DNA from 3 places in the Pseudomonas sp. SA195 genome. Region 2 is predicted to be linked to each of the others. Evidence: predicted binding sites of a transcription regulator. Region 2 holds the regulator's gene; each other region holds the start of a gene.

What was found. The regulator sigma-54, encoded in region 2, starts transcription at its own class of promoters, with help from an activator protein. The targets are predictions, from matches to a motif close to ANTGGCATNNANNTTGCTNT.
Region 1: glnK (P-II family nitrogen regulator) is a predicted target of sigma-54. The motif match lies at 1,823-1,842, and genes of this name have one in related genera.
Region 3: M1D78_RS08300 (CmpA/NrtA family ABC transporter substrate-binding protein) is a predicted target of sigma-54. The motif match lies at 7,299-7,318, and genes of this name have one in related genera.

Annotation. Positions count from the first base shown of each region.
Region 1 covers NZ_CP096392.1:3,991,038-4,000,964, forward strand. Annotated here, with positions in the region: gene M1D78_RS18700 (ammonium transporter) at 1-1,174, opposite strand, end outside; gene glnK (P-II family nitrogen regulator) at 1,298-1,636, opposite strand; gene M1D78_RS18710 (accessory factor UbiK family protein) at 2,022-2,285, shown strand; gene M1D78_RS18715 (YifB family Mg chelatase-like AAA ATPase) at 2,315-3,814, shown strand; gene M1D78_RS18720 (BCCT family transporter) at 4,016-5,983, shown strand; gene M1D78_RS18725 (putative bifunctional diguanylate cyclase/phosphodiesterase) at 6,021-7,658, opposite strand; gene rep (DNA helicase Rep) at 7,928-9,927, shown strand, end outside.
Region 2 covers NZ_CP096392.1:938,903-948,829, reverse strand. Annotated here, with positions in the region: gene M1D78_RS04305 (KpsF/GutQ family sugar-phosphate isomerase) at 1-630, shown strand, start outside; gene M1D78_RS04300 (KdsC family phosphatase) at 632-1,153, shown strand; gene lptC (LPS export ABC transporter periplasmic protein LptC) at 1,162-1,734, shown strand; gene lptA (lipopolysaccharide transport periplasmic protein LptA) at 1,721-2,269, shown strand; gene lptB (LPS export ABC transporter ATP-binding protein) at 2,269-2,994, shown strand; gene M1D78_RS04280 (RNA polymerase factor sigma-54) at 3,142-4,653, shown strand; gene hpf (ribosome hibernation-promoting factor, HPF/YfiA family) at 4,734-5,042, shown strand; gene ptsN (PTS IIA-like nitrogen regulatory protein PtsN) at 5,049-5,513, shown strand; gene rapZ (RNase adapter RapZ) at 5,642-6,499, shown strand; gene M1D78_RS04260 (HPr family phosphocarrier protein) at 6,508-6,780, shown strand; gene pmbA (metalloprotease PmbA) at 6,908-8,254, opposite strand; gene yjgA (ribosome biogenesis factor YjgA) at 8,364-8,885, shown strand; gene tldD (metalloprotease TldD) at 8,929-9,927, opposite strand, start outside.
Region 3 covers NZ_CP096392.1:1,777,040-1,786,966, forward strand. Annotated here, with positions in the region: gene M1D78_RS08265 ((2,3-dihydroxybenzoyl)adenylate synthase) at 1-440, opposite strand, end outside; gene M1D78_RS08270 (SDR family NAD(P)-dependent oxidoreductase) at 512-1,276, opposite strand; gene M1D78_RS08275 (TetR/AcrR family transcriptional regulator) at 1,413-2,033, shown strand; gene M1D78_RS08280 (MFS transporter) at 2,056-3,348, opposite strand; gene M1D78_RS08285 (enoyl-CoA hydratase-related protein) at 3,496-4,293, opposite strand; gene M1D78_RS08290 (amidohydrolase family protein) at 4,296-5,135, opposite strand; gene M1D78_RS08295 (ANTAR domain-containing response regulator) at 5,415-5,993, opposite strand; gene M1D78_RS08300 (CmpA/NrtA family ABC transporter substrate-binding protein) at 6,004-7,227, opposite strand; gene M1D78_RS08305 (BatD family protein) at 7,341-8,963, opposite strand; gene M1D78_RS08310 (VWA domain-containing protein) at 8,960-9,927, opposite strand, start outside.

The DNA.
Region 1 (9,927 bases), 1.5 Mb from region 2:
GCACGCCCTTGAACTGGATCCACAGCTGCAGTGCGATGTTTTCCACCTCACCGAAACCGCCCAGCGCAGGGGCTGCGAAGACACCGGTCAGAAGCGCGCCGACGATGCCGCCAACGCCATGTACGCCGAAGGCGTCCAGCGAGTCGTCGTAACCGAGCTTGCGCTTGAGACTGGTGGCACAGAAGAAACAGATGACGCCCGATGCCAAGCCGATGACCAGCGCACCCATCGGACCGACCGTGCCGGCTGCCGGGGTGATCGCTACCAGGCCGGCAACAACGCCGGAGGCGATACCCAGCGCGCTGGGTTTGCCGTGCGTCATCCACTCGGCAAACATCCAGCTCAGCGCTGCGGCAGCAGTCGCGATCTGGGTGACCAGCATGGCCATGCCAGCAGTGCCGTTGGCGGCCAGCGAGGAACCGGCGTTGAACCCGAACCAGCCGATCCACAGCATCGCCGCGCCGACCAGCGTCAGGCCGAGGTTGTGCGGGGCCATGGGGGTGGTCGGGAAGCCCTTGCGCTTGCCAAGCACGATGCACGCGACCAGGCCGGCAATACCGGCGTTGATGTGCACCACGGTGCCACCGGCGAAGTCGAGCACGCCCCAGTCCCACATCAGGCCGCCGTCGCCGCCCCAGACCATGTGGGCAATCGGTGCGTACACCAGGGTGAACCAGACGCCCATGAACACCAGCATCGCGGAGAACTTCATGCGCTCGGCGAAGGCACCGACGATCAGCGCCGGCGTGATGATGGCGAAGGTCATCTGGAAGGTAATGAAGACGCTTTCCGGCACGGTGCCGGTAAGGCTGTCGGGTGTCAGGCCGGCGAGGAATGCACGCCCGAGGCCGCCGACGAAGGAATTGAGATTGGTGACGCCTGCTTCCATGCCAGTCGTGTCGAACGCCAGGCTGTAGCCGTAGACCATCCAGAGGATGCTCATCAGGCCGGTAATGGCAAAGCACTGCATCATGACCGAGAGGATGTTCTTGGAGCGGACCATGCCGCCGTAGAACAGGGCCAGGCCTGGAATGGTCATGAACAGCACCAATGCGGTGGCTGTCAGCATCCATGCCGTATCGCCGGAATCGAGCGTTGCCTCCTGTGCCATGGCGATGCCGGGGCTTATCAGAGACAAAAGGGCTCCTAGCCCTGCGAATTTTCGCAGAGTCATGGTTTTACTCCTGGGGCGTGGGGGTTCGTAGGCCTGCGCTGGCAGGCAATCGCAAGTACGGCTGCGGCGTGGCGGATGTGTCGGGCGTTGCCGCCCGCTCATGCATGCGCTACGCGCGGCTCGTCAGATTGCGTCGGTGTCGGTTTCGCCGGTGCGGATGCGGATGGCCTGCTCCAGGTTCACCACGAAAATCTTGCCGTCGCCGATCTTTCCGGTATTGGCCGCCTTGGTGATGGCCTCGATCACGCGATCGAGCTGGTCGTCAGCAATGGCCACGTCGATTTTCACCTTCGGCAGGAAATCGACCACGTATTCGGCGCCGCGGTAGAGCTCGGTATGGCCTTTCTGCCGGCCAAAGCCCTTGACCTCGGTGACTGTGATGCCTTGGACGCCAATTTCGGACAGTGACTCGCGCACGTCGTCCAGCTTGAACGGCTTGATGATGGCAGTGACTAGTTTCATGAAAACTTCTCCCGTTTAGGTGGACTTGCCCCAGAAGTACGAACCCGGCTCAAGTCTAAGCTCAGTGTCTGGCTCTTGTAACGCGCCGGCATCGCCGCGCGACCCTCCGACACCATCAACCAATCCGACGAAACGTCCCGAATCGCCTGTGCACCGTTACCTGTCGGTGCATGCGTCACGCTGAACAAAGCAGAAACAGTGCCAACCAATCGAAACTCGCGCTCTGCTGCGGTCCGCGCGGCCAGCACGGGCCTAAACGAGCGAAGCGGCGAACCAAAATGGTGCGGCGTACCAAGGCACAGTGCACAGAAATGGGCACAGGGGCTGCCCGGGGCGGCTTGGACGAGCGTGCTACACTGCACGCCGCTCAAAAACAGGTGATGCTATGTTCCCGCCCAAAGCTTTCCTCGACGCCATCGGCTCCCAGGCCTCGCGCTTGTTCAACGGCGAAACGCCCCTCTCGCGCAGCGAAATCGAAGCCCAGTTCAAGGGCATCGTGCAGGGCGCGTTGAGCAAGCTGGATGTGGTCAGCCGCGACGAGTTTGACAGCCAGATGGTCGTCCTGGCCCGCACACGTGCCCGCCTCGAGGCGCTGGAGGCCAAGGTCATTGAACTGGAAGAGAAGCTGAAGCCCGCCGCCGGAGAGTGATCCAGCGGCACCGATCAAAGGAGTGATCGATGTCTCTCGCAATCGTCCACAGCCGGGCCCAGCTCGGCGTGGAAGCGCCGGCCGTCACGGTCGAGGCGCACCTGGCCAACGGCCTGCCTTCACTGGCCCTTGTCGGCCTGCCCGAAACTGCGGTCAAGGAAAGCAAGGATCGCGTGCGCAGCGCCATCCTCACGTCCGGCTTCGATTTCCCGGCCCGCCGCATCACCCTCAACCTCGCCCCCGCAGATTTGCCTAAGGATGGAGGGCGCTTCGACCTGGCGATCGCCCTCGGCATTCTTGCCGCCAGCGCTCAGGTGCCGAGCGAGCGCCTCGACAGCCTCGAATGTCTCGGTGAACTGGCGCTTTCCGGCGCGTTGCGGCCGGTTCAGGGCGTATTGCCCGCCGCGCTGGCGGCACGCAAGGCTGGCCGCGCCCTGCTGGTGCCCCGCGCAAACGCAGAAGAAGCCAGCCTAGCCTCGGGATTGGTGGTTTACGCCGCAGACCATCTGCTGGAAGTCGCCGCGCATTTCAACGGCGTGACACCACTGCAACCTTTCCAGGCACAAGGGCTTCTGCGCCAGGTCCTGCCGTACCCGGATCTGGCCGACGTGCAAGGTCAGCAAGCAGCCAAGCGCGGCTTGCTGGTCGCCGCGGCCGGCGCGCACAACCTGCTGTTTTCCGGCCCACCCGGCACCGGCAAGACACTGCTAGCCAGCCGCCTGCCAGGGCTGCTGCCACCGCTGGAGGAACAGGAAGCACTCGAAGTCGCCGCCATTCACTCTGTGGCCAGCCAGTCGCCCCTCGAACATTGGCCGCAGCGCCCTTTTCGACAGCCCCATCACAGTGCATCCGGGCCGGCGTTGGTCGGTGGCGGCAGCCGGCCGCGACCCGGCGAAATCACACTGGCGCACCAAGGCGTGCTCTTTCTCGATGAACTGCCGGAATTCGATCGCAAGGTGTTAGAGGTACTACGGGAGCCACTGGAATCGGGGTGTATCGTCATCGCACGGGCACGTGACAAGGTGCGATTTCCTGCTCGTTTCCAATTGGTGGCCGCGATGAACCCTTGCCCCTGTGGCTATCTGGGCGACCCCAGCGGCCGCTGCCGTTGCTCGCCCGATCAGGTCCAGCGCTACCGCGGCAAGCTCTCCGGCCCGCTGCTTGACCGCATCGACCTGCACCTGACCGTGGCGCGGGAGGCGACTGCACTCAATGCGCCAATGGCGAGCACCGAAACGACCGCCGAGATGGCTGCCCTCGTAGCCGAGGCGCGGCGCCGACAACTCGCTCGCCAGGGGTGCGCCAACGCATTTCTCGATCTATCCGGCCTGCGCCAGCACTGCCATCTGCAACCGGAGGACCAGCAGTGGTTGGAGCGCGCCTGTGAGCGACTCGGGCTATCGCTGCGCGCGGCACACCGCATTCTCAAAGTCGCTCGTACGCTGGCGGATCTCGAGCGCGCCGAGTCGATCGGTCGCGCCCACCTCGCCGAGGCGCTGCAATACCGGCCCGCCAGCCAGGCCAGCTGATAACGCGCCGGCTGAAGTCCTGCAACGCGTGGCGCGGCGGCAAGCGCAACGGCGTAATTCCTGCTCGTCCGAGGTCCGATCCATTGTTACCGACGCAATGGCGATGGCCTCGAAGCCGGTCAGAAGCTGACCAATATGTTAGATTGCGCCCTCTTCGCCACAGGCGGCCACTCCCCAAATCGAAAAATCAAGGAGCGCAGCATGGAGGCCAACAAGTCTTCTTCCACCCTCAACCCACCCGTTTTCATCGGCTCTGCCGTCCTTATCATCGCGCTGGTTATCTACAGCGTCGCCTTCTCGGAAAACGCGCAGGCTGTATTCGGTGACGTCCAGGCCTGGATCATCGCCAATGTCAGCTGGCTCTACATCATCGCTGTCGCCATCATCCTGTTGATGGTCGTGCTGCTCGCCCTGAGCCGCTACGGCGACATCAAGCTCGGCCCTGATCACAGCGAGCCGGACTACAGCAACCTGACCTGGTTCTCCATGCTGTTCTCCGCCGGCATGGGCATCGGCCTGATGTTTTTCGGCGTAGCCGAACCGGTGATGCACTTCCTCTCGCCCCCGGTCGGTGAAGGAGGGACCAGTGAGGCCGCGTACGAGGCCATGAAGATCACCTTCTTCCACTGGGGTCTGCATGCCTGGGCGATCTACGCGATCGTCGCGATGATCCTGGCTTACTTCAGCTACCGCCACGGCTTGCCGCTCACACTGCGCTCGGCGCTCTATCCACTCATCGGCGAGCGAATCTATGGCCCGATCGGCCACGCCGTGGACATCTTCGCGATCATCGGCACCGTGCTGGGCGTCGCCACCTCGCTGGGGCTGGGCGTCACCCAGATCAATTCCGGCCTTAATCATCTATACGGGGTGCCGATCTCGGTGCCTGTTCAGATCATCCTGATCGCAGTCACCACGCTGCTGGCGACGGTCTCAGTGGTCACGGGTCTGGACAAGGGCGTCCGGCGCCTGTCGGAGCTCAACCTGACGCTTGCCGTGCTGCTTGTAGTCGTTGTGCTGATTGCAGGCCCGACCGTATTTATCCTGCAGACTTTCGTGCAGAACACCGGCAGCTATCTGTCCGACATCGTCAACAAGACCTTCAACCTCTACGCCTACGAGCCGAACGACTGGATCGGCGGATGGACGCTGTTCTACTGGGGCTGGTGGCTGGCCTGGTCGCCCTTCGTCGGCCTGTTCATCGCGCGCATCTCGCGCGGCCGCACCATCCGTGACTTCGTCACCGGCGTGCTGCTGGTACCGACCGGCTTCACCCTGTTGTGGATGACCGTGTTCGGTGACACCGCGATCCACATGATTCTCTGGGACCACGTCACGAGCCTGGGCGAAGCGATCGAGCGTGACAGCTCGCTTGCCCTGTTTGCCTTCCTCGAAAACTTCCCCTTCGCGGCGGTGCTCTCGACCATCGCGATGCTGATGGTGGTGGTGTTCTTCGTGACATCGGCAGACTCCGGCGCGCTGGTCGTAGACATGCTCGCCTCGGGTGGTGAAGGCCAGACGCCGGTATGGCAACGTATTTTCTGGACAGCCTCCATGGGCATCGTGGCGATCGCACTGCTGCTTGCCGATGGCTTGACCGCACTGCAGACGGCAACCATCGCCAGCGCCCTGCCCTTCACCCTCGCGCTGCTCTGCTCGATGTGGGGCCTGCTCAAGGCGCTTCGTGTCGATGCGACAAAACAGGGGCTGCGCTACCAGGCGATCAACACGACCCCGACCGCGCCCGTGTCCGAAGGCGGCTGGCGTCGCCGTGTGCAGAACCTGACTCGGTATCCCCGCCGTCGTGACGTGGAGCGATTCATCAGCGAGACCGCTGCGCCCGCGTGCGCCGCTGTAGCCGAGGAGCTGCGCAAGCAGGGCTACCACGTCGAACTGACCAGCGGGGACGACAAACGGACCGGCCTGGAAATCACCTACGAAGGTGCGCCGGACTTCATCTACCTGATTCGCCCACGTGGCTACCCGATGCCGAGCTTCGTTGCCACCGAGGAAGGTGACGACGACGAGCGCAACTACTTCCGTGCCGAAGTGCACCTCAAGGAAGGCGGGCAGAACTACGATGTGATGGGCTGGAGCCGGGAAGGCGTGATTGGCGACATTCTCGACCAGTACGAGAAACACATGCACTTCCTGCACATGGTTCGCTGATCCACACCGCGCCGGGCTCCAAGCCCGGCGCTTTGTTTCAACTCTGCATTTCGACCGCGCGGCCCCGGTTGAGAAAGGGCCTTAGCTCGGCCAGGGGCAGCGGCTTGCTGATCAGGTAGCCCTGCACCTGGTCTGCACCGAAGCGGCGCAGTTGTCCTAACTGCGCTGCGCCTTCGACCCCCTCGGCCACGACCTCCAGACCCAGCTCGTGGGCCAGACCGATCATCGCCCGGACCAGTCGGCCGTTCTGCGGGCGCGAAGCCATCTGTTCGACGAAGCTCTTGTCGATCTTCAGCAAGCTGATCGGCAGCCGGCTCAGGTGCACGAAGGAGGAAAAGCCCGTGCCGAAATCGTCCAGCGAGAAGCGCACCCCCAGCTCAGCCAGCGCGTTCATGGTGCCGCGCACCTGATCGCTGCGGCGCATCACAGCCGTCTCGGTGAGCTCGAACTCCAGCCAGTGCGGATCGACGCCGCGCTCGGCGATCAGCCGCTCGAGGGTGGCCAGCAACTGGCTATCCTGAAACTGCCGGAACGACAGATTGACCGCCATGTGCAACTCGCCCGCACCGCTGTCACGCAGGCTTTGCATGTCGCGCAAGGCCCGGGCGATGACCCAGTAGCCCAGCGGCACGATCAGCCCGCTCTCCTCGGCCATGGGTATGAACTCGTCTGGAGCCAGCAGGCCACGCTCGGCGTGCGGCCAACGCACCAGGGCTTCCATACCGACGATGCGGCCGGTCTCGATGCACAGCCTCGGCTGATAATGCAGCTCCAGGTCGTCGCGGCGCAGGGCACGCCGCAGCTCACCTTCAAGGCCGGCCAGGCTGCTGGCACTGCGGTTGACCCGTTCGTTATAGCGATGCCAGGTGCAGCCCTGGCTGGCCTTGGCCTGGCGCATGGCGATCTGCGCCAGCCAGAACAGCTGATCGGCGTCCGCGCCCGGGGTCGCACGGGCCAGGCCCAGGCTGCACCCGAGCATCAGGCTTTCGCCATCGAGCCAGTAGGGCTCTGCCAGCGCGCCCATCAAGCGGTCGGCCAGTTTCTCCACTGGCTCCATGCGGTCGGCCTCGAGCAACAGGCCGAACTCGTCGCCACCCAGCCGAGCCAGGCGATCACCCACCTCGAGTTCGGCCTTTAAGCGCGCCACCACTTGCACGATCAAACGGTCGCCCGCCTGGTGGCCGAGCGCGTCGTTGACCCGGCGAAAGTTGTCCAAATCGAGCACGCCCAATACCAGACCCTCACCTCGACCCTCAACCAGCCGGGCGGCGAGCAGCGCCTGAAAACCCTGGCGATTGATGATGCCGGTCAGCGGGTCCTGCCTGGCCAGACGCTGAACAACGCCTTGCAGATTGCAGCGCTCACGGGCATAGCGCAGGCAGCGGCGCAACAGCTCCGGGTCCAGCCGCGGCCCGGTCAGCCAGTCGATGACGCCTTCGGGCGCTTCAACCGGTTCTGTTTCGAGCAACAGGACCGTCGGCCATGGAAAACGACCCGATGCAGGGCGGTGCGCCGCGGTGGTGAGCAGTAGGCTGGGGCCAGCTTCGGCCAGGCAGGCGGTGGCGGTCGCCCAGTCAGGCGCCTCGACGAGCTGGTGCGGGCTGGGCAGCACACCCAGGGCCGCCACCAAGCACTCGTGCCACGCAGGGTCATCGGCGAGCAGGACCAGACGCAAAGGTTGAGCGGACGATGTCACGATTCTTCCCCGGTTCGTACGGAGCAGTCAGGCGTGCAAGCGCCTGGAATTACACCCTCCCTGTGTGAAGCGGGGCGCAGGCCGTGCAGCCTGTTGCGGGCGCCGCGGCGCATAGACTAGAGCATTGCGACCCGGAACCCAGCCCCGTGGGCGACGACCGGTCATCACCCCCGCCAGCAGCCGGCAAATCGTGCCGCCGGCCCTGCTAAACTCTCGCCCCCGCCTTAACACGACCAGACCAATCGAGAATGTCCCGACTCAACCCTCGGCAGCAGGAAGCCGTGAACTACGTCGGCGGCCCACTGCTGGTGCTCGCCGGCGCCGGCTCCGGCAAGACCAGCGTGATCACCCGCAAGATCGCCTTCCTGGTGCAGCAGTGCGGTATCCAGGCCCGCCACATCGTCGCCATGACCTTCACCAACAAGGCCGCGCGCGAAATGAAGGAGCGCGTCGGTACCCTGCTCAAGGGCGCCGAGGCGCGCGGTCTGACCGTGTCCACCTTCCATAACCTGGGCATGAACATCATCCGCAAGGAATATGCGCGTCTGGGCTACAAGCCCGGCTTCTCGATCTTCGATGACGGCGACATCAAGGCGCTGCTCACCGACATCATGCAGAAGGAATATGCCGGCGACGACGGCGCCGATGAGATCAAAAGCTACATCGACAGCTGGAAGAACGACCTGATCCTGCCCGACGAGGCCCTGGCCAACGCGCGCAACCCCAAGGAGCAGACCGCTGCCATCGTCTACCTGCACTACCAGCGCACGCTCAAGGCGTACAACGCGGTGGACTTCAACGACCTGATCCTGCTGCCGGTCAAGCTCTTCCAGGAGCACGCCGACATCCTGGAAAAGTGGCAGAACCGCATTCGCTACCTGCTGGTGGACGAGTATCAGGACACCAACGCCAGTCAGTACCTGTTGGTCAAATTGCTGGTGGGCATGCGCAATCAGTTCACCGTGGTTGGCGACGATGACCAGTCGATCTACGCCTGGCGTGGCGCGCGTCCAGAAAACCTGATGCTGCTGAAAGAGGACTACCCGTCCCTGAAGGTGGTGATGCTGGAGCAGAATTACCGCTCCACCAGCCGCATCCTGAAATGCGCCAACATCCTCATCGCCAACAACCCGCATGTGTTCGAGAAGCAGCTGTGGTCGGAGATGGGTCATGGCGACGAGATCCGCGTGATCCGAACGCGCAACGAAGACGCCGAGTGCGAGCGCGTGGCACTGGAGATCCTCACCGAGCACCTGCGCACCCAGCGCCCCTACAGCGATTTCGCCATCCTCTACCGCGGCAACTACCAGGCCAAGCTGATGGAGCTGAAGCTGCAGCACCACCAGATTCCCTATCGCCTGTCCGGCGGCACCAGCTTCTTCGCCCGCCAGGAGGTGAAGGACCTGATGAGCTACTTCCGCCTCTTGGTCAACCCGGACGACGACAACGCCTTTCTGCGGGTAATCAACGTGCCACGCCGCGAGATTGGCTCCACCACCCTGGAAAAGCTCGGCAACTACGCCAGCGAGCGCGGCATTTCGATGTATGCCGCCGCCGACGAGATCGGCCTTGGCGCTCATCTGGACAGCCGCTACAGCGAGCGCCTGGCCCGCTTCAAGCGCTGGATGGACAACGTCCGCGAGCAGTGCGTGGTCAATGAGCCCATCACGGCCATCCGCAGCATGGTGATGGATATCGACTACGAGAACTGGCTCAGGCAAAACGCCTCCAGCGACAAAGTGGCCGACGCACGTATGGGCAACGTCTGGTTCCTCGTCGATGCGTTGAAAAATACGCTGGAGAAAGACGAAGACGGCGACATGACCATCGAAGACGCCATCGGCAAGCTGGTGCTGCGCGACATGCTCGAGCGCCAGCAGGAAGAGGAAGAAGGCGCCGACGGCGTGCAGATGATGACCATGCACGCCTCCAAGGGCCTGGAATTCCCCTCGGTGTACATCATCGGCTTCGAGGAGGAGATCCTGCCGCACCGTTCCAGCATCGAGGCCGACACCATCGAGGAAGAGCGGCGCCTGGCCTACGTCGGCATCACCCGCGCCAAACGCAACCTGGCGCTGACCTTCGCCGCCAAGCGCAAGCAGTACGGCGAGGTGATCGACTGCACGCCGAGCCGTTTCCTCGACGAGCTGCCGCCCGAGGATCTGGTCTGGGAAGGCCAGGAAGATGCACCGGTCGAAGTAAAAGCCGCGCGCGGCAATGATGCGCTGGCAGCGATGCGGGCGATGTT
Region 2 (9,927 bases):
CGCCTCGGCATCACTTTGATCAGCATGACCGGCAACCCCGAGTCGGTACTGGCCAAAGCGGCTCAGGTCAACCTGGACGCCAGCGTCGCCATCGAGGCCTGCCCGCTCAACCTGGCCCCCACCTCTTCCACCACGGCGAGCCTCGTGCTGGGCGACGCCCTGGCGATCGCGCTGCTCGAGGCGCGTGGTTTCACCGCCGAAGACTTCGCGTTTTCCCACCCCGGGGGTGCATTGGGCCGCCGCCTGCTGCTGAAAGTCGAACACGTGATGCATTCCGGTGAGCGACTGCCTCGCGTGAATCGCGGCACCTCGCTGCGCGAAGCCCTGCTCGAGATGACCCGCAAAGGCCTCGGCATGACGGTCATCGTCGAGAAGGACGGGACCCTCGCCGGAATCTTCACGGATGGCGATCTGCGCCGAACCCTGGACAAAAGCGTTGACGTTCGCGAGGCCATCATCGACCAGGTCATGACGGTCCATGGCAAGACCGCAAACGCCGATATGCTCGCAGCCGAAGCGCTAAAGATCATGGAGGACAACAAGATCAACGCACTGGTCGTGGTCGACGATAGCGACCGTCCCGTCGGCGCACTGAACATGCACGATCTGCTGCGCGCGGGGGTGATGTGAGATGAACGACTTGTTACAACGTGCTCGCGGCGTACGCCTGGCGATCTTCGATGTCGACGGCGTGCTGACGGACGGCAAGCTCTACTTCCTGGTGGACGGCAGCGAGTTCAAGACCTTCAATACGCTCGACGGGCATGGCATCAAAATGCTGATCAACTCTGGCGTACGCGCCGCGATCATCAGCGGCCGCAAGACACCCGTCGTTGAACGTCGTGCGCAGAACCTCGGCATCCAGCATCTCTATCAGGGGCGCGAAGACAAGCTGGTCGTGCTCGACGAGTTGCTCGGCGAACTCGGCCTGGACTATGCCGAAGTCGCCTACCTGGGCGACGACTTGCCGGACTTGCCAGTGATTCGCCGAGTCGGGCTGGGCATGGCGGTCGCGAGCGCCGACGCGTTTGTGCGCGAGCATGCCCACGGCGTCACCGGCGCCCGAGGTGGCGAAGGCGCCGCGCGCGAATTCTGCGAGCTGATCATGCGCGCCCAGGGCACCCTCGAGGCAGCCCAGGCTGCCTATTTGTAGAGGTGACCATGCTGAGCAAGATTCGCCTGCCTGCCGTCCTGTTGCTGATCGCCCTATCGTTGGGCGCCATCGGCTACTGGAATATCCGCCCCGAGAGTTTCATGGAGACGCCAGCCGCCGTTACAGCGCCGGAGTCTCCCATCGATTTCTACGTGATCAACTCGCGCACCGTGCAATACCAGCCCGACGGCAAGCGCAACTACGAACTGGTCGCCGAGAAGGTCGAGCACGTCAAGGCTAGCGACGTCAGCCTGCTTACCCGGCCGGACCTCAAGTCCTACCGCGGCACCGACCTGCCCTGGCACGTCACCAGCGAGCGCGGCGAAGTCGGGCCGCAGGGCGAGGAAGTCGAGCTGATCGACAACGTGCGTATCGAGCGAACCGATGCCAAAGGCCGCCCCACCATCGTGACCAGCAGCCGGATGACCGTGCTGCCGGAGAAGGATTATGCCGAGACCCGGCAACCCGTTAGAATCGTCGCCGCGAACGGCGTGACCACCGCCACGGGCATGAAAGCGTACATGAACGAAGGCAGGATGCTCCTGCTATCCAACGTAAGAGGCCAGCATGAGCTGCGTTAAGACTCTCCCCTTCTTGCTCGGTCTGAGCATTCTTCTGCTCGGTGCCAATGCCCATGCGCTGCCCGAGGATCGCAACCAGCCGATCCGCGTCCAGGCCGACACGGCTGAACTGGATGATCGCCAAGGCGTCGCGGTGTACCGCGGCGATGTGGTCATCACCCAAGGCACCATGAAGATAACTGGCGACACCGTTACCATCACCCAGAACGCAAACGGTGACGTGGAGGTCTTCACGTCCATCGGCAAGCCGGCCTATTACGAGCAGAAGCCCGCCGTCGACAAGGAGATCGTCAAGGCGTACGGCCTGACCATCCAGTATTTCGCGGCAAACGAGCGCATCGTGCTCATCGACCAAGCCAAAGTGGTCCAGGAAGGCAATACCTTCGAAGGCGAGAAAATCGTTTACGACACCCAGCGCCAAATCGTGAACGCCGGGCGCGCCACCAATGCGGATGTCACGACCCCGCGCCCACGGGTCGATATGGTCATCCAGCCGCGCAAGCGCGACCAGCCGGCAACGGAGCAGAGCGAGTAATGGCAACCCTCAAGGCCCAGCACCTCGCTAAGAGCTACAAGAGCCGCCAGGTCGTTCGTGATGTCAGCCTGTCCATCGAAAGCGGCCAGATCGTTGGCTTGCTAGGCCCGAACGGCGCGGGCAAGACGACCTGTTTCTACATGATCGTTGGCCTGGTCAGGGCCGACCAGGGACGAGTCCTCATCGACGATAACGACGTGACGCACCTGCCAATGCACGGCCGGGCACGCGCTGGCATTGGGTATCTGCCGCAGGAGGCCTCGATCTTTCGCAAGCTCTCGGTCGCCGACAACATCATGGCCATCCTCGAGACCCGCAAAGACCTCGATCGCAGTGGGCGCCAACAGGCGCTGGAAGGGCTGCTGCAGGAGTTTCACATCAGCCATATCCGCGACAGCCTGGGCATGAGTCTGTCGGGCGGGGAGCGACGCCGGGTCGAGATCGCACGTGCGCTGGCCACCGCGCCCAAGTTCATCCTGCTCGATGAGCCGTTTGCCGGCGTCGACCCCATATCGGTCGGCGATATCAAGCAGATCATCCATCACCTGAAGGCCAAGGGTATCGGCGTGCTCATCACCGACCACAACGTGCGCGAGACGCTGGATATCTGCGAGACAGCCTATATCGTCAACGATGGCCAGCTGATCGCTGAAGGCGACGCGCAAACCATCCTGGCCAACCAACTCGTCAAGGAAGTGTACTTGGGCCACGAATTCAGGCTCTGACCGGCTTTTTTTTCAGGAGACGTCGCGCCCAAGGGCTAGGCAAAGGCTTCGCCAGCAGGCATATAATTTGCTTCCTCTGGCGCCCAAGCCGCCAACAGTCGGAACAGGCGCGGTTGCGCCGGCAAACAAGGTTCGAAGTCCTCTGCCATGAAACCATCGCTAGTCCTGAAGATGGGCCAGCAGCTGACGATGACACCGCAGCTGCAACAGGCCATACGGTTGCTCCAGTTATCCACGCTCGATCTCCAGCAGGAGATTCAGGAAGCGCTGGATTCCAACCCCATGCTGGAACGCGAAGAGGATGGGGATGATTTCGAGGGCTCGGACGTAATGGCCGAGTCGATCGAGACCCAGACGGACAATGCTTCGACGCCCGAACCGAACGGCGCGGACAGCCGTTATGAAGAAACCGTCAGCACCGCCGAACACGCCGATGAAGGCGATTGGGGCGACCGCATCCCTGACGAATTGCCCGTCGACACCGCTTGGGAAGACATCTACCAGACCAGCGCCAGCAACCTGCCGAGCAGCGATGACGACGACTGGGACTTCACCACCCGCACGTCCGCTGGTGAGAGCTTGCAGAGCCACCTGCTCTGGCAGTTGAACCTTGCGCCCATGAGCGACACCGACCGGCTCATTGCCGCCACCCTGATCGACTGCATCAACCCGCAGGGCTACCTCGAGGAAACGCTCGAAGAAGTCCTGGAGTCGTTCGATCCAGAACTGGAAATCGAGCTCGACGAAATCGAAGTGGTGCTGCGCCGCATCCAGCAGTTCGAGCCCGCCGGGATTGGCGCCCGGGACCTGCGCGAATGCCTGCTTCTGCAGCTGCGCCAGCTGCCTGAGCGCACGCCCTGGCTGACCGAGGCAGTACGCCTGGTGAGCGATCACCTGGATATCCTTGGCAACCGCGACTACGCGCTGCTCATGCGCCGCATGAAGCTCAAGGAGGACGAGCTACGCCAGGTCGTCGACTTGATCCAGACGCTTAATCCGCGCCCCGGTTCGCAGATCGAGGCGAGCGAACCCGAGTACGTCGTGCCGGACGTCATCGTACGCAAGCACAACGACCGCTGGCTGGTCGAACTCAATCAGGAAGCGATGCCTCGTCTGCGAGTCAACGCGCAGTATGCCGGCTTCGTCAAACGCGCCGACTCCAGCGCCGACAACACCTTCATGCGCAACCAGTTGCAAGAGGCGCGCTGGTTCATCAAGAGCCTGCTCAGCCGCAACGAGACGCTGATGAAGGTTGCCACGCAGATTGTCGAACACCAGCGCGGCTTCCTCGACCATGGCGACGAGGCGATGAAGCCGCTGGTCCTGCATGACATCGCCGAAGCGGTGGGCATGCACGAGTCGACGATTTCCCGCGTGACCACTCAGAAATTCATGCATACCCCACGCGGCATCTACGAGCTCAAGTACTTTTTCTCCAGCCACGTCAGCACCGCGGAAGGCGGCGAATGCTCGTCCACCGCGATCCGCGCGATCATCAAGAAGCTGGTCGCCGCGGAAAACCCGAAAAAGCCGTTGAGCGACAGTAAGATCGCTGGTTTACTGGAAGAGCAGGGCATCCAGGTAGCACGCCGTACCGTCGCAAAATACCGTGAGTCACTGGGTATCGCGCCGTCCAGCGAGCGCAAGCGGTTACTGTAGATACCGGGTGATCCGGCCGAATCTCTTACGCTGGCGAACCTCTGGTCCGCCAATCCGCACGTGGCAAAAGGAGATGCAGTATGCAAGTCACTATCACTGGCCTTCACCTTGAAGTTACCGAGCCCCTGCGTGACTACCTCGAGGAAAAGTTCGAACGGCTGGAACGGCATTTCGACCGCATCATCAACGTTCAAGTGATCCTTCAGGTCGAGAAGCTCAAGCAGAAGGCCGAAGCCACCCTTCATGTCGCCGGACGCGAAGTTGTTGCCAACGCCGAGCACGAAGACATGTACGCCGCCATTGACCTGCTTGCCGACAAGCTCGACCGCCAGCTCATCAAGCACAAAGAAAAACAGCTCGACCACAGCCAGGGTGCCCTAGCCCGCTAGCCCATCATGATCCGACTCGAAAATATCCTGACCCCCGCACGTTCCTTGGTGAACGTGCCGGGCGGCAGCAAGAAACGCGTCCTGGAGCAAATCGCCAAGGTGATTGCCCGGGATCTCCCCGACCTCGACCCGCAAGCCATCTTCGAAAGCTTCGTCGCCCGCGAGAAGCTCGGCTCCACCGGATTCGGCAACGGCATCGCCATCCCGCACTGTCGCATGACCGGCTGCACCTCGCCCTTAAGCGCGGTGCTGCACCTGGGCGCACCGGTGGATTTCGATGCGATCGACGGCGCACCGGTTGACCTGCTGTTCGTCCTGCTCGTACCCGAAGCAGCGACAGATGAACACTTGGAGCTACTGCGCCAGATCGCCAGCATGCTTGACCGCGACGACGTCCGCGAGCGCCTGCGCAGCGCCTCGACGTCCGAATCGCTCTACCAGACGGTGGTTGACATCCAGAGCGGCCAATAACGCCGGAGCTGCGCATGCAGGCCAGCGAGAAGTGAGGAACGAGACGTGCCCAAGACCTGCCACCGCTCGCGACACCGACGCCGTTCGGCCCAGGCCGTGCACCAAAGACCCCGCCGGAAGAACGCGCCATGCGCCTGATCATCGTCAGTGGCCGCTCCGGCTCCGGCAAAAGCACGGCGCTCGACGTGCTCGAAGACAACGGTTTCTACTGCATCGATAATCTGCCGGCGGGGCTGCTTCCCGAACTGGCAGAGCGCGCCTTCCTGCACACGGAATTACTGCAACCCCAGGTCGCCGTCTCCATTGACGCTCGCAATCTGCCGAGCCAGCTCAAGCGCTTTCCCGAGCTGCTCGTCGAGGCAAGAGCCCGACACATCCAGTGCGACGTGCTCTACCTGGACGCAGCTGATGAAACGTTGCTCAAACGCTTTTCTGAAACACGCCGCCGTCATCCGTTGACCACCGAGCGACGCTCGCTGGCCGAGGCCATTCGCGACGAAGAAAAGCTGCTCGCCCCGATCATCGACCATGCCGATCTCAAGATCGACACGACGCACCTGAATCTCTACCAGCTGCGCGACACGCTGAAACTGCGCCTACTGAACAAACCTGAGCCGGGGACCGCATTTCTTTTCGAATCCTTTGGATTCAAGCGCGGCATGCCCGTCGATGCCGACGTCGTGTTCGATGTTCGCTGCCTGCCAAATCCTTATTGGAAGGCCGAGCTGCGCGACTATTCCGGACTCGACCAACCCGTGATCGACTACCTCGCGCAGCAGGCCGACGTGGAGGAGATGTTTCAGGATATCCATGCTTATCTCAGCAAATGGCTGCCCCGCTTCGCTGCCAGCAATCGCGCCTATGTCACGGTCGCGATCGGCTGCACCGGCGGGCATCACCGCTCGGTGTATCTGGCTGAGCGACTGTGTCAGGCGCTGCGCGAGCCTCTGAAAAACGTCCAGGTCCGCCATCGCGACCTGGTCTAGGAAGAACCATGCCAGTCTGCGATATCACCATCGTCAACAAACTCGGGCTACATGCCCGGGCCGCCGCCAAGTTCGTCGGGGTCGCCAACCAATTCCCCTGCGACATCCGTATCGGCCGCTGCCCCGACACCGTGGTCGACGGCAAGAGCATCATGGCTGTGATGATGCTGGCGGCGAGCAAGGGCACCACGCTGCACATGCGCACCGAGGGCGACCAGGAACACGAGGCGATGGACGCACTGGTCGCGCTGATCGAAGACTACTTCGAGGAAGGCGAATAGCAGCACCGGAGCTCGTAGCCAGACCGTGGCGTTGCTGCGGCTTGGTCAACGTCCAATTGCCGCTGCACGCCAGAGCATGCAGGGTTTGCCCTCTGGCGTGTCACGCCACCCAAATCGCTTGGTTCGATTAGCTTCCCGCGACCTTCATCCGTTCGATCAGCACCGAACCTGTGTGGATACTGCTTCGGGTTTCGATGTCACGACCCACGGCGACGATCTGCCGGAACATGTCGCGCAAATTGCCGGCGATGGTGACTTCCTGCACTGGGAATTGAATCTCGCCGTTCTCGACCCAGTAGCCACCCGCGCCGCGGGAGTAGTCGCCCGTCACCAGATTCAAACCCTGCCCCATCAGCTCTGTCACTAGCAGGCCGCGGCCCATACGCCGAATCAGTGCTGCCTGATCATCATCGCCGTGAGTCACGAACAGATTGTGCACCCCTCCCGCATTCGCCGTGCTGGGCAGGCCCAGCTTGCGACCCGAATAGGTGCTGAGGACATAGAAAACAAGCTGGCCCTTGTCCACGAACGGCTTGGCATAGGTCGCCAAGCCGTCGCCGTCGTAGCCCGCACTCGCCAGCCCGCGCAACAGATGCGGCCGCTCGTCGAGGCTCAGCCACTCGGGGAACAACGTCTGGCCCAATGCATCCTCCAGATAGGAGGCCTTGCGATAGAGGTTGCCGCCGGAAATAGCGGACAGGAAATGGCCAAACAGCCCGGTCGCCAGCTCCGCAGAGAACAGCACGGGCACATCGCAGGTCGGCACCGGTCGCGCGCCCAGACGCCGCACGGCACGCTCCGCCGCCCGCCGGCCGATGGAGTCAGCCGAGGCCAGCTCGCTGGCGACGCGATTGACGTCATAGTGATAGTCACGCTGCATTTGCCCGTCGGCCTCGGCGATCATCACGCAGCTGAGGCTATGGCGGCTGCTGCAATAGCCGCCGACGAAGCCATTGCTGTTGCCATAGCCGCGGATGCTGCGATGCGTACTCAAGCTGGTGCCGTCGGCGTTATGGATGCGTGGGTCCGTGGCGAACGCTGCAGCCTCGCAAGTGAGCGCCAGCTCGACGGCCTCGTCTGGCGCGATCTGCCAGGGGTGATAGAGGTCCAGGTCCGGCAGGTCGCGGGCCATGCGCTCGGCGTCGGCAAGGCCTGCAAAGCTGTCTTCGGAGGCGTGCCGGGCGATCGCCAGGGCGGCCGAAACGGTCTCCCGAATGGCTGCCTCGCCGCTGCCAGTGGTGCTGGCCGAGCCCTTGCGCTGGCCCAGGTACAGGGTGATGCCGAAGCCCTGGTCACGGTTGAACTCGACGGTCTCGACCTCGCGCTGGCGAACGGTCGTCGACAAGCCCTGCTCCATCGATACCGAGACCTCACACGCCGTGGCGCCCTGCGCCCGAGCCTCATCGAGGATGCGCTGAACCCGCTCGCGCAACGCCGGCAGTGCCTCCGGGCCAATCCCCTCAACGTCTGTCATAACACACTCCAAAACCCTGATACATGGATGTCGCAGCCGCCGCGACCCGCCTGCCACGGGCGGCTGGGGCTGCTGTTATCATGGCGGCATTTCCCATTGGATGCGCCCCATGTCTGATATTTCCGACCTCGACGATTTCGAGGAAAAAAGCAAAAGCCAGGTCAAGCGCGAGATGCACGCGCTGCAGGAGTTGGGTGAGCGCCTGACCGCGCTCAAACCGGATGTGCTTGACCGCCTGCCGTTGACGGATGCGCTGCGCAAGGCGCTCGACGATGCGCCGAAGCACAAGGCCCATATCGCGCGCAAACGTCACCTGCAGTACATCGGCAAGCTCATGCGTGACCAGGACGTCGACGCCATCATGGCGCTGGTCGACCAGCTCGACGCCTCGACCCGGCAGTACAACGAGCGTTTCCATGCCCTGGAGCGCTGGCGCGACCGTTTGATCGCCGGCAATGATGAAACGCTCGAGGCGTTCGTCGCGGAGTACCCCGAAACCGACCGCCAGCATCTGCGCGGGCTGGTGCGTCATGCCCAGCACGAGGCCGCTCGCAACAAACCGCCAGCGGCGAGCCGAAAAATATTCAAGTACATACGCGGGCTGGACGAAACGCAGCGCGGGTTGCGCTAAGCCTGACGCACGGCGCGGCAACAAAACCACGCGCCGGCGGCCGTCAGGCGCCCGTACCCCCTACGGTAATTCCGTCGATCTTGAGCGTCGGCTGGCCGACGCCAACCGGCACCGACTGGCCGTCCTTGCCACAAGTCCCGACCCCGCTGTCCAGGGCCAGGTCGTTGCCGACCATCGATACCTTGTTCATCACATCCGGGCCGTTGCCAATCAACGTGGCGCCTTTGACCGGCGCTGTGATCCGCCCATCCTCAATGAGGTAGGCCTCGCTCGTCGAAAATACGAACTTGCCACTGGTGATGTCCACCTGCCCGCCGCCGAGGTTGGCGCAATAGATGCCCTTCTTCACCGAGCGGATGATTTCTTCGGGGTCGCTCTCGCCAGCCAGCATGTAAGTGTTGGTCATACGCGGCATCGGCAAGTGCGCATAGGATTCGCGCCGCCCATTGCCCGTCGGTGCTACGCCCATCAGTCGTGCGTTGAGCTTGTCTTGCATGTACCCCTTGAGGATGCCGTTTTCGATCAGCGTGGTGCATTGGGTCGGCGTGCCCTCGTCATCGACGCTGAGGGAACCGCGGCGGTCGGCCAGGGTGCCGTCGTCGACGATGGTGCAGAGCGTCGACGCCACTTGCTGACCCATGCGCCCGCTGTAGGCCGAACTGCCCTTGCGGTTGAAGTCGCCCTCCAGCCCATGGCCAACCGCTTCGTGAAGCAGCACGCCTGACCAGCCGGAACCCAGCACCACGGGCAGCGTGCCCGCCGGAGCCGCCACCGCCTCGAGGTTGACCAGCGCCTGGCGCAGGGCCTCGCGTGCGTAACCCATGGCGCGATCTTCCTGAAGGAAGTGATCGTACCCGGTGCGGCCGCCGCCACCCTGGCCGCCGCGCTCGCGCCGGCCGTTCTGCTCGACGATGACACTGACGTTGAAGCGCACCAAAGGGCGAATGTCGGCCGCCAAGGCACCGTCCAGGCCGGCCACTAGCACGTGATCCCAGACGCCAGCCAGGCTGACCGTCACCTGTTTGATCCGTGGGTCGAGCGC
Region 3 (9,927 bases), 840 kb from region 2:
GTGTCGGCCTCCACGCGGTTGACGATATCGATGAAATCGCAGTCCTTGGCCCGGTCCGCGGTGATCGTGGCGGTAGCGCCGGACAGCGCCACGAACTGGCGCAGCTCACGATAGCGATGGGTGTGCAGGGCCAGGATCGGTCGCACGCCAATTTTTTGCAGGGCCAGGTAGACCTGCACGAACTCCAGCACATTGCCCAGCTGCAACACGACGATGTCGCCGGGCTCAAGGCCGGTGTCGAGCAGGTTGAGTGCCAGGCGCGTGGCACTCTGGTCCAGTGCGTGGTAGGTCAGTTCGGTATGGGCATCGCATACGGCGACGCGCTCCGCGTAGCGCTCGCAGACTTCGGCAAGCGTCTGGGCAATGGTTCTGTCTTTCCAGTAGCCCTCGGCGCGATATCGCTGAGCGTAGCTTTCCGGAAACGGCACAAATCCGTCCATCGTCTGAATCCTCGATGTTGTCGTTGTTGTTCAAGGCATTCGAAGCGGGGCTTCGAGGGGCGCGGGCGCGCTCAGGTGGTCTTGGCGAAGCCGCCGTCGATAACGATCGTTTCGCCGGTCACGAAGTGCATGTGCTCGATGAGAGTGAGCACGACTTCGGCGACATCTTCCATGGTCACGCAGCGCTGCAGCGGGGTGGCGCGGGCACGGCGGGTCATGAGCTTGTCGTAGTTGTCCTGAAGCATCCACTTCATCCAGTCGCCTTCCATCCAGCCGGGGGCGATGGCATTGACCCGCACTTTTGGCCCCAGCGCATTGGCCAGCGTCTGGGTCATGCTGATCACCGCAGCCTTGGAGGCCGAGTAGGGCAACGGCTGCGCGCCGGGCCGCATGCCGACGATCGACGCGGTGTTGACCATGCAAGGCTTCTCGGCTTCGAGCAGCAGCTCGCGCGTGTGCTTGGCCACGAGGAACAGGCCACGGACGTTGACCGAAAACACCCGATCCCAGTCATTCACATCGATTTCGTGAAAGCGCTTGGGCGGAGTGTCGATGGAGACGCCTGCGTTGCTGCATACCACGTCCAGGCGGCTGTAGTGCTGTTTGATGGTCTCCATCATCGCTATGACGCTTGCCTCGTCGGACACATCGCACTTGACCAGCAGCGTCCGCGCGCCGGCCGCCTCGCATGCAGCGACCGTGGCCTGTGCCGATTCGGCGTTGCGACTGTAGTTGACGATCACGTCGTAGCCCGCTTTTGCCAGCGTGACAGCCACCGTCGACCCGATCCCAGAAGCCGAGCCCGTGACCAGGGCAACCTTGTTATTCTTGTCCATGTTCAACTCCGGTTTTTGTTTATAAGTGAACATGTTCAGTTTTAGGTGTGATACAAGTGGTTGTCAACGTCCGCTCGCCAAAGATTTCCCGCGAAACGCTGTGCTGAGCTGCAACCTTTTGATAGGAAAGAATTAAATGCTTAACGAAAAGCCGCCGATGAACCTGCGCGAGCGCAACAAACTGGACAAATTCCTGCGTATCCGCGCCGCGGCCCGCAAGCTATTTACCGAAAACGGCTTCGAGCCGACCACCACACGGCAGATCGCCCAGGAAGCTGACGTGGGGCTCTCCACGCTGTTCCTCTACGCGACTGACAAGCGCGACCTGCTGTTCATGGTGGTCAATGACGACCTCGCGGAGCTGACGGACAGGGCGTTTTCCGGCTGCGATCCAACGTCCGGTCTGCTGGATAACCTGAAGCTGGCGCTGCGCCAATTCTTCGAGTTCTACGGGCAGGACAAGGTGCTGTCGCGCGACGTTACCCGCGAGATCACCTTCTATACGACCGGCATGCAAAGCGAGCGCTTTCAGGCGACACGCGCGAAGACCATCGAGTGCATAGCCGAACTGGTAAAGCAAGCACGCGAGCGGGGAGAGGTGACCGCGGGCGAAGATGACGCCTTTATCGCTAAGACGATCTTCTATCTGCTGGCCGCGGAGATCCGGATGTGGCTGGCCGACGCATCTGTAAACCCTGAAGACGGGCTGAATGAGCTAATGAAGCGCCTGCATTTGCTCATGCACGGCCTGGTTTGAGGCCGCGCACGAGCAGGTTGCGTCAGGAAGGCAGTGCGGAGCTGGCCTGGCCTTGCGCGGCCGTGGGCGATTCGGGCTGCGACAGGTCGGGGTAGCGGCCTACGCAGCAGATCAGCACGCAGGCGGCGAGCATGCAGCCAACGAACAGCAGGAGCACCAGGTCGTAGCTGCCGAGCAAGGTCTGCCCCGTCCCCATAAGCAGCGGGCCTAGCGCAGTGCCGACACAGAAGATAGCGAAGAGGTAGCCGTAGACTTCGCCGAATGCCTTCAGGCCGAAGTAGCGGGAGGCCAGATAGGCAATCAGGTCGACTTCGGCACCGACACCCAGCCCGATCAGCGCGGCGCAGAGCACCGCCTCGCCACCGGTGGCACCGCCGTAGAGCAACAGGATGCCAATCACCGGGCCGCTGAAGAAAAACAATGTCACGAAGGGGGCGAACAGGTAGTCGAGCAGAAAGCCTGCAGCGACGCGCCCGACAATAAGGGCCATACCGATCACGGCTGCGGTCTGCGCGGCATCCTGCGGGCTGACGCCTCGGTCGGTCAGCATCGGCACGAAATGGACTGAGCACCCATTGATGGCCAGCGCCGCGAGAAAAAACGAGACAGCAATCAGCCAGAAGTTTTTGGTGCGCATCGACTGGCGACTGCTGAGGCCGGCGACGACGCGTTGTTTCCCGGAGATTGGCTGGTCGTTGTCCGCGTGCAGGCCCATGTCTGCCGGACAATTACGCAGTTTCAACGCAACGATCAGCATGCCGACCAGCACTACCGCACCGATGACGGCAAATCCCCCACGCCAGCCGATCGCACCTACGGCGTGTTGCGCGACGATAGGCATGAAGGCTGCGCCAAGCCCGATACCGGCCATGCTCAGACCCAGCGCGAGGCCACGTCGACGAATGAACCAATGACTGATGGCTTTGGCGTAAGCAGTCGGTGTGCCACCGGCAGACAAAATGCCGATGCAGCAGAACCATAGGTAGAAAACCACCAGGTTTGCAGGCAGGAACGCCAGGCTCGCTACACCGAGGCCAAACAGTATCAGCGCCGGAATCGTTACCTGGCGTGCCCCGTAACGGTCGACCAGTCGGCCAACCCAGGGTGTAAAAAAAGCAGCAGAAAGAATCGAGACGGTCAGCGCCAAAGAGATCTGCGAGCGGGTCCAGCCGAATTCGGCGCCCAGTGGCTTCATGAAAATGCCGAAGGTAAAGACCAGGACCGGACCCTGGCTGACGATCATGCCGACGACGGAGGCGCAGACCACCCACCATCCGTAGAACCAGCCTCGATTGGAGCGTTGTGACGTGTTCATGAGTAGCACCTGTGATTGTTTTTATTCAGGTAGCAGCACCGTCGCGCTGCCATGCGAACAGCGATCTTTTTCTTTTCGGTCAAGCAATCGGGGCGATGCGGGTCGCCGGTCAACAATCGTGGAATTGCCTACCGGCGCCCCGATCACTCATTGGCCAAGCCAGCGCGGCGGCCGTTTCTGTGCGAAGGCGCGCGGGCCTTCCACGCTGTCCTGACTCCTTTGGCGAATGGTCTCCGCTTCATACTGCCGTGCCATGGCTTCACGCAGGGGCAGGTCCAGCCCCTGCATTGCGCACGCCTTGGTCGAGCGAACCGCGAGCGGCGCACAGGCGAGAATGTCGTCTACCCATGCGGCGACCGCATCGTCCAGCTCGGCTGAGGGCACTACCTGGTTGATCAGACCCAACTCGTAGCCGCGCTGAGCGGTCATGGAACGCCCGGTCAAGAGGAAGCCCATGGCCGCTTTCAAGCCGATCTGCCGTGGCAGACGGTGCACGCCGCCCGCGGTTGCAATCAGACCACGCTTCGGCTCGGGTAGGGCCAGTTCGGCATGCTCGACTGCAACAATGATGTCGCAGGCCAATGCCAACTCCAGGCCGCCGCCGTAGGCGGACCCATTGAGCCGCGCCACCAGCGGCTTGGAGAAATCGAAGCGATCGGTCAGGCGTGTGGTGCTGCGCCAAAGCTGTGCCTCTTCTTCCTTCTGTTCGTCAGTGGCCTCGGTCATGGCGGCGAGTTGCTTGAGATCCCGACCTGCGCTGAAGGCTTGCTCGCCGGCACCGGTCAAGACACCCGCCCATAACGCCGAGTCGTTTTCCAGCTCATCCAGCGCCAGGCTGAGCTGGTGATACGTGCTCGGCGCCAGCGCATTACGCACCTCGGGCCGGTTGATGCAGATATGCAACACATGCCCGCGGCGCTCGGTGGTGACCTGCAGCGTGCTCACGGTTACAGTCCCAAGACGCGTTCGGCGTTCTTGTGGAAGAACAGCTCGAGCATTTCGTCCGAGTAGCCCAGCTCGCTCCACTCGCGGAACAGCCGCTCGTGAGGGATGCTCGGGTAGTCGCTGCCGAACATGACCTTGTGCTTGAGCCGCCCGCGGATATCGCGCTTGAGCGCTTCGGGCAGATATTTCGGTGCCCATCCGGACATCTCCCAAAACACGTTGCCCTTGTGCAGAGCGCACACAGTGGTTTCGTCGATCCAAGGATAACCGGGATGGGCCATGACGATAGTCATGTCGGGAAAGTCCGCAGCCAGCGTATCGATGGAGGAGGGGTGTGCATGTCGAGTCTTGGCGCCCATGCCGCCTGGCATCCCTGCGCCCATGCCGGTCATGCCAACGTCGATCATCACCGGCACCTTCATCGCACTGATCTCTTCCCAGAGCGGGTAGTAGCGCTGATCGTCGACGCTGAAGTGCTGCATGATCGGATGGAAATGAAAGCCGAGCATGTCAAGGTCGCGAATGGCGTGCTTGGCCTCGTCAATCGCCATCTGGCCCATGGCAGGTTCCACCGCGCCCCAGGCCTGGATGATGCAGTCGTGACGATCCCGCATTCCGGCCACGTAGTCGTTGTCGCACGGCACCGTGTTGATGGTGGTGCGAAGGTCCAGCGCAACCAGCACGGCTTCGATGCCGGCTGCCTGAAATTCGCGAACTACGTCTTCCTCGGTCTTGGCTGACCAGTCGCGGTTCCAGTATTCCGCAAGGGCCTTGACATAAGGTCCCTGACAATCAATCCAGCGCTGAGTGTTGGGGTAGCAATGCAGGTCGATACGGCGCATGTGACACGTCCTTTATTGTTGTTGATCATTTATGAACATGTTCGTTATAGGTCGATACGGTGGGTGTGTCAATGCTGCCTATCTACAAGCGCAAAAAGGGTGTGCCTCGTTGAAGCAACTGGGCAGGAGCAGCTAGCAGTTATCTAACTGACTGATTTGCGACGGGTCAGCAGCCAGGTCAGAGCGACAACCGCGCATGGGACAGCCACGTGGTCACTGCGACGGCCGGAACACATAGGGTCTACTGCCCACCGGACGGTGGCCAGGGTAGTTCGAGTGCTACTGCCCCAGCAGATCATTCATCGCGATGATCTGTTCGGCCACCTGGATCAGTTTCTGTTGGCGGCTCATGGCCTGGCGGCGCATGAGGGTGTAGGCCTCTTCCTCGTTGCAGCTGCGCATTTTCATCAGCATGCCTTTGGCCAGCTCGATGCGCTTGCGTTCGAGCAGTTGTTGGTCACGTGCGTGGAGTTGGGCGCGGATGGCCTGGTCGCTTTCGAAGCGAGCCATGGCGACCTCAAGGATGGGTTTGAGGCGCTGGGCCTGGATGCCTTCGACAATGTAGGCGCTGACCCCTGCGCGGATCGCCTGGCGCATGGCGTCGGGATTACTGTCATCAGTAAACATGACGATGGGTCGGGGCTGGTCGCGGCTGACCATGACGACCTGTTCCATTACGTCGCGGCCGGGCGAGTCGGTATCGATCAGCACTACGTCCGGGCGGATGGCTTCGACGCGCTCGGGCAGGTCAATGGTCAGGCCGGACTCCTCTATGACTTCGAAGCCGGCTTCGATGAGGGCGGCGCGCAAGCGGCCGACCTTGCGTGGAGTGTCGTCGATCAAGAGGACGCGGAGCATGGCGATCTCCCTAGCAAGGCTCTGGGTAGGCGAGGTGGTCGGCCAGTGCATGCAGGGCGAAGCTGCGCGCATAGCCGGCTGGATCGCTGCCATCCCAGCGGCTGCCATCCATTAGCACCGCGCTGCGCATTGCCGAGGCGGGTACGGCGATGTCCAACGCTGACGCGGCATCCCTATACAGGCTTGTCTGTTGAACGCGCTGGGCGATTGCGAGGTAGTCGGGATCTTCGCGAAGCAAACCCCAGCGGCGAAGCTGAGTCATGAACCAGAGGCCGTCGGAGTGGTAGGGCATGTTCACTTCGCCGTTGCCGAAGAAGCGCAGCGGGTGCTTGTCCAGCCACGCATGGCCAAGCCCATCCTCGTATTGACCGAGGAAGCGCGGTTCGATGGCCGAAAGGGGCGCGTCGACATACTCGTGCCCGGCGATGAGCTGGGCAGTGCTGCGGCGGTTTTCCTGGCTCTCGTCGATGAAACGGCTGGCTTCTAGGATCGCCATGACCAGCGCGCGTGCAGTGTTGGGGTACTGCTCGACGAAGGCGCGGGTGCAGCCGAGCACTTTTTCTGGGTGGTCTGGCCAGATCGACTGGCTGGTTGCCAGCGTAAAGCCCATGTCTTCCTGAATCGCCTGCGCTCCCCAGGGCTCTCCCGCGCAGAAGCCGTCGATTCGTCGTGCACGCAGGTGGGCGACCATCTGCGACGGCGGCACCACGAGGGTGCGTACGTCCTTGAGCGGGTGGATGCCGTACGCGGCAAGCCAGTAGTAGAGCCAGAGCGCGTGGGTGCCAGTGGGAAAGGTCTGGGCGAGGGTCAGCTTTGCACCACTCTGGCGCACGCAAGTGCCGAGCGCCTCGGGATCGGTCACGCCAGCAGCCTTGAGCGTGCTGGAGAGGCTGATGCTCTGCCCGTTCTGGGCTAGGCCCATGAGCACGGCCATGTCTACCGGTGCGCTGCCACCGATGCCCAGATGCACGGCGTAAATCAATCCGTACAGGCCGTGGGCCGCATCCAGTTCGCCCTCGATCAGCTTGTCCCGGATGTTCGACCAGGAGCTTTGCCGCTGCAGATTCAGAGTCAGGCCGTAAGGTTGGGCGAAGCCCTGGGTCGCGGCGACAATCAGTGAGGCGGCGTCGGTAAGCGCCATGAAGCCGAGGTTGACGACGTGCTTTTCAGGCGCGTCGCTGCCAGCGACCCACGCATACGGGTCGGGCCGGGGAGCGAAGGGTAGATCGGTCATGGATGCGCTGCCTTGTCATGCGGCGCGCGGGCTGTAAGGCCAGACGCGCGCTTGCTGAGAATATGGCTGGCAAAGCAAGCCACATGCCAAGGCTTGGAAGGATGCAGGTGGGCTCAGCGGGGATATAGCGGAGGAAGCGGGGTGGCGTCCTGCTCGGTTTCGCCCGCTTGCCGGGGCGGCAGGTTCTTGATGGCCAGCCACAGCGCCTCGCCCTGCCAGCGCTGGCCGGTCTCGCTGTAGAGCGCGCCATTGAGGCCATCGAGCGCGTCGGACAGCGGCACGAAGCGGGCCGCCATATCGGCAAGCGTCTCAGGCTGCTGACGAGCCCAGGCATCCAGTGCGTGGCGAGTCGCCTGGGTGTCATTGGCGAGGCAGGCGCGCTTGAGGTCTTCGAGCAGCGAGCGCGGGGTCGGCCCAACCTGGACGTTGCGGGCCACGGCCGGTTGACGGCGCGCATGTAGCCAGAGCCCGAAGCCGAGCAGGGTGGTCAGCAAGAGCAGCGCGCTGCTCAGTTGCCAGGGCCAAAGCAGGGCCTGCCGTGTGGGTTCGGTCGCCTGCGAGACGTCGATGTCCGGCTGCTGCAGGTCGGGATTGTCGGCGACGAGCAATGGCCGAGCCGGTAGGGTGGTGCGCTCCAGGCGATCCTCCCGGGTGTTCCACCAGACCAGCTCGACTGTCGGCAGCTCGAAATCACCTGCGCGGGTGGCGACGAGGGCTTCGCGTTGCTCGCGGCTACCGGTGATGCCCGCTGCACCAATCTCATTGTTGAGGCTGGGCTGGTCGGGGTAACCGCGCAGGCCGGCAACCTTGGGTATGTCGATCGGCGGCAGTTGGGAGGCGGAAAGCCCCTCGGCCTTGAGCAAGAGGCTACGGGTCAGAGCCTCGCCAAGCTGGGCGTCGGCGGGCTCAGGGCTCCAGGCTTCGACCAGCGTCAGGTTGCTGGCCGGCAACCAGGGTGCATCCGCTGGGTATTCGGCCGGTTTGGGTTTGACCTGAAGCGGTATGGTCGGCGACTTGACCTGCGTCGAGCGGCCGAAGCGTGAGCCAAAATAGTCGCCGGTGGCGGGGGCGACGGTGGTCGCGCTGAACAGTTGTGCCGGAATGGTCAGCTCACCGCTTTTTTGTGGGAAGAGTGCATAGCGCACCTCGATCACACCGTGGCGGATGCCGTTGATGTCCTTTTCGTAGGTTCTGGGCTCACCCAGACGCTCGACCAGCGCATCGGGCATCTGCAACGGCGAGAGGGTGCTGTCGTCGTAGAGCGAGACGGAATGGTAGATCCTCAGTGTCAGCACGACCTGGGCCTGCACATAGACGCTGTCCTGGTCGAGGCTGGCATCGATAAAGATTGGGGCGAGCTGGCTGCTGTCATCATCGCCCGGTTCGCTGACATGCAAGGTAATGGGTTCGCTGCGCCAGTCGCCCAGTTGTAACGGCGGGATGATCACGTAGCCGGCCTGGCGCGGTTGCAATGTGACCTGCCACTGAGTGACCGCACGTGCTTCGCCGCTGCTGCCGGACAGCTGGTTCGATTGCCGCGTGCCGAATACCTTGAACAGTGCGTGCAACGGCTGCAGGTCCGGCTTGCCGAATACGGTCGCGTCGCTGGACTCGAGGGTCAGTTCGACTGTCTCGTCAAGGCTGAGCTGGGTGCGGTCGACTCGCGCGCTCAGACCGGTCGCCTGGCCCGGCAGGCTGAGCAGCAGGAGGACTGCCAAGAGGGTTGCACGGATCATCGAGCCAGCTCCTGGCGCTTACGTTGTTCGTAGAGGAATTTGCGGCGCAGCAGCTCGCCGGGATTGTCGGGAATCTTGCGTAGCCACTGGTTCATGGCCTGGTCCTCTTCGGGGCTCAACGGCGGCGCTTCGCCCTGCGCCAACGCCTGCTCATCGCCTGCTTGCGAAGTCTCGGTGGCTTGCGACTCGGCCTGCTCGGGCTGCAATGGCTGCTGCGCCTGTTCCTCGGCTGCCGCGCCGCTCGGATTGCGTTCATTGGGTTGGCGCGGCGGTGTGGATTGCCCCGCTTGGCGTTCGTCGTCCTGGGGTCTGTCGTCGGCGTCAGTCTCGCTCGACGAGGCATCCTCGCTTGTGTCTGCCTGCGACGCCTGGCTGCGCTCGTGCAACGCTTGCTCGACGAGGGCGCGGTTGCGGCGGGCCGATTCGAGCCCCGGGTCTTGCTCGAGGGCCTGGTCGTAGGCTTCGATGGCCGCTTCCAATTGATCATCGCCCGCTAACGCATTGCCGCGGTTGTAGTGATCTGCCGCGGTGTCGCCATGCGTGAAACTCTCCACGGCACCGGAATAGTCACCGGCCTGGTAACGCGCAAAGCCCTGCCAGCGCGGGTTCTCGAAGCGTTCCGCCGCTTCGGCCGCGCGCTGCGACTGGAGCAGCCGTTCGCCTTGCTGATCCGGCCTGAGCCACAGGTCCTGCAGCGTCACGGCGTAGCCCGGTTGAGGCAGCCAGACGAGCAGCGCCAGGCCGAACAACCAGCCACGGCGCCCGGCGCAGGCGGCGAGCAGCAGCACCGGGACCAGCAGCCAATGGCCCTGGTCCAGCCAGGCGCTCAGCTGCACGCTGTCCTCACGGGCGCTCAGGTTGCCCTGGCTGTCGAGCAGGCCGAGGCCGCGCAGGTCTTCGTCATCGAGACGCGACTGCTGATAGCGCCCACCGATGCTGCTGGCGAAGCGACGGATGCCGGGGC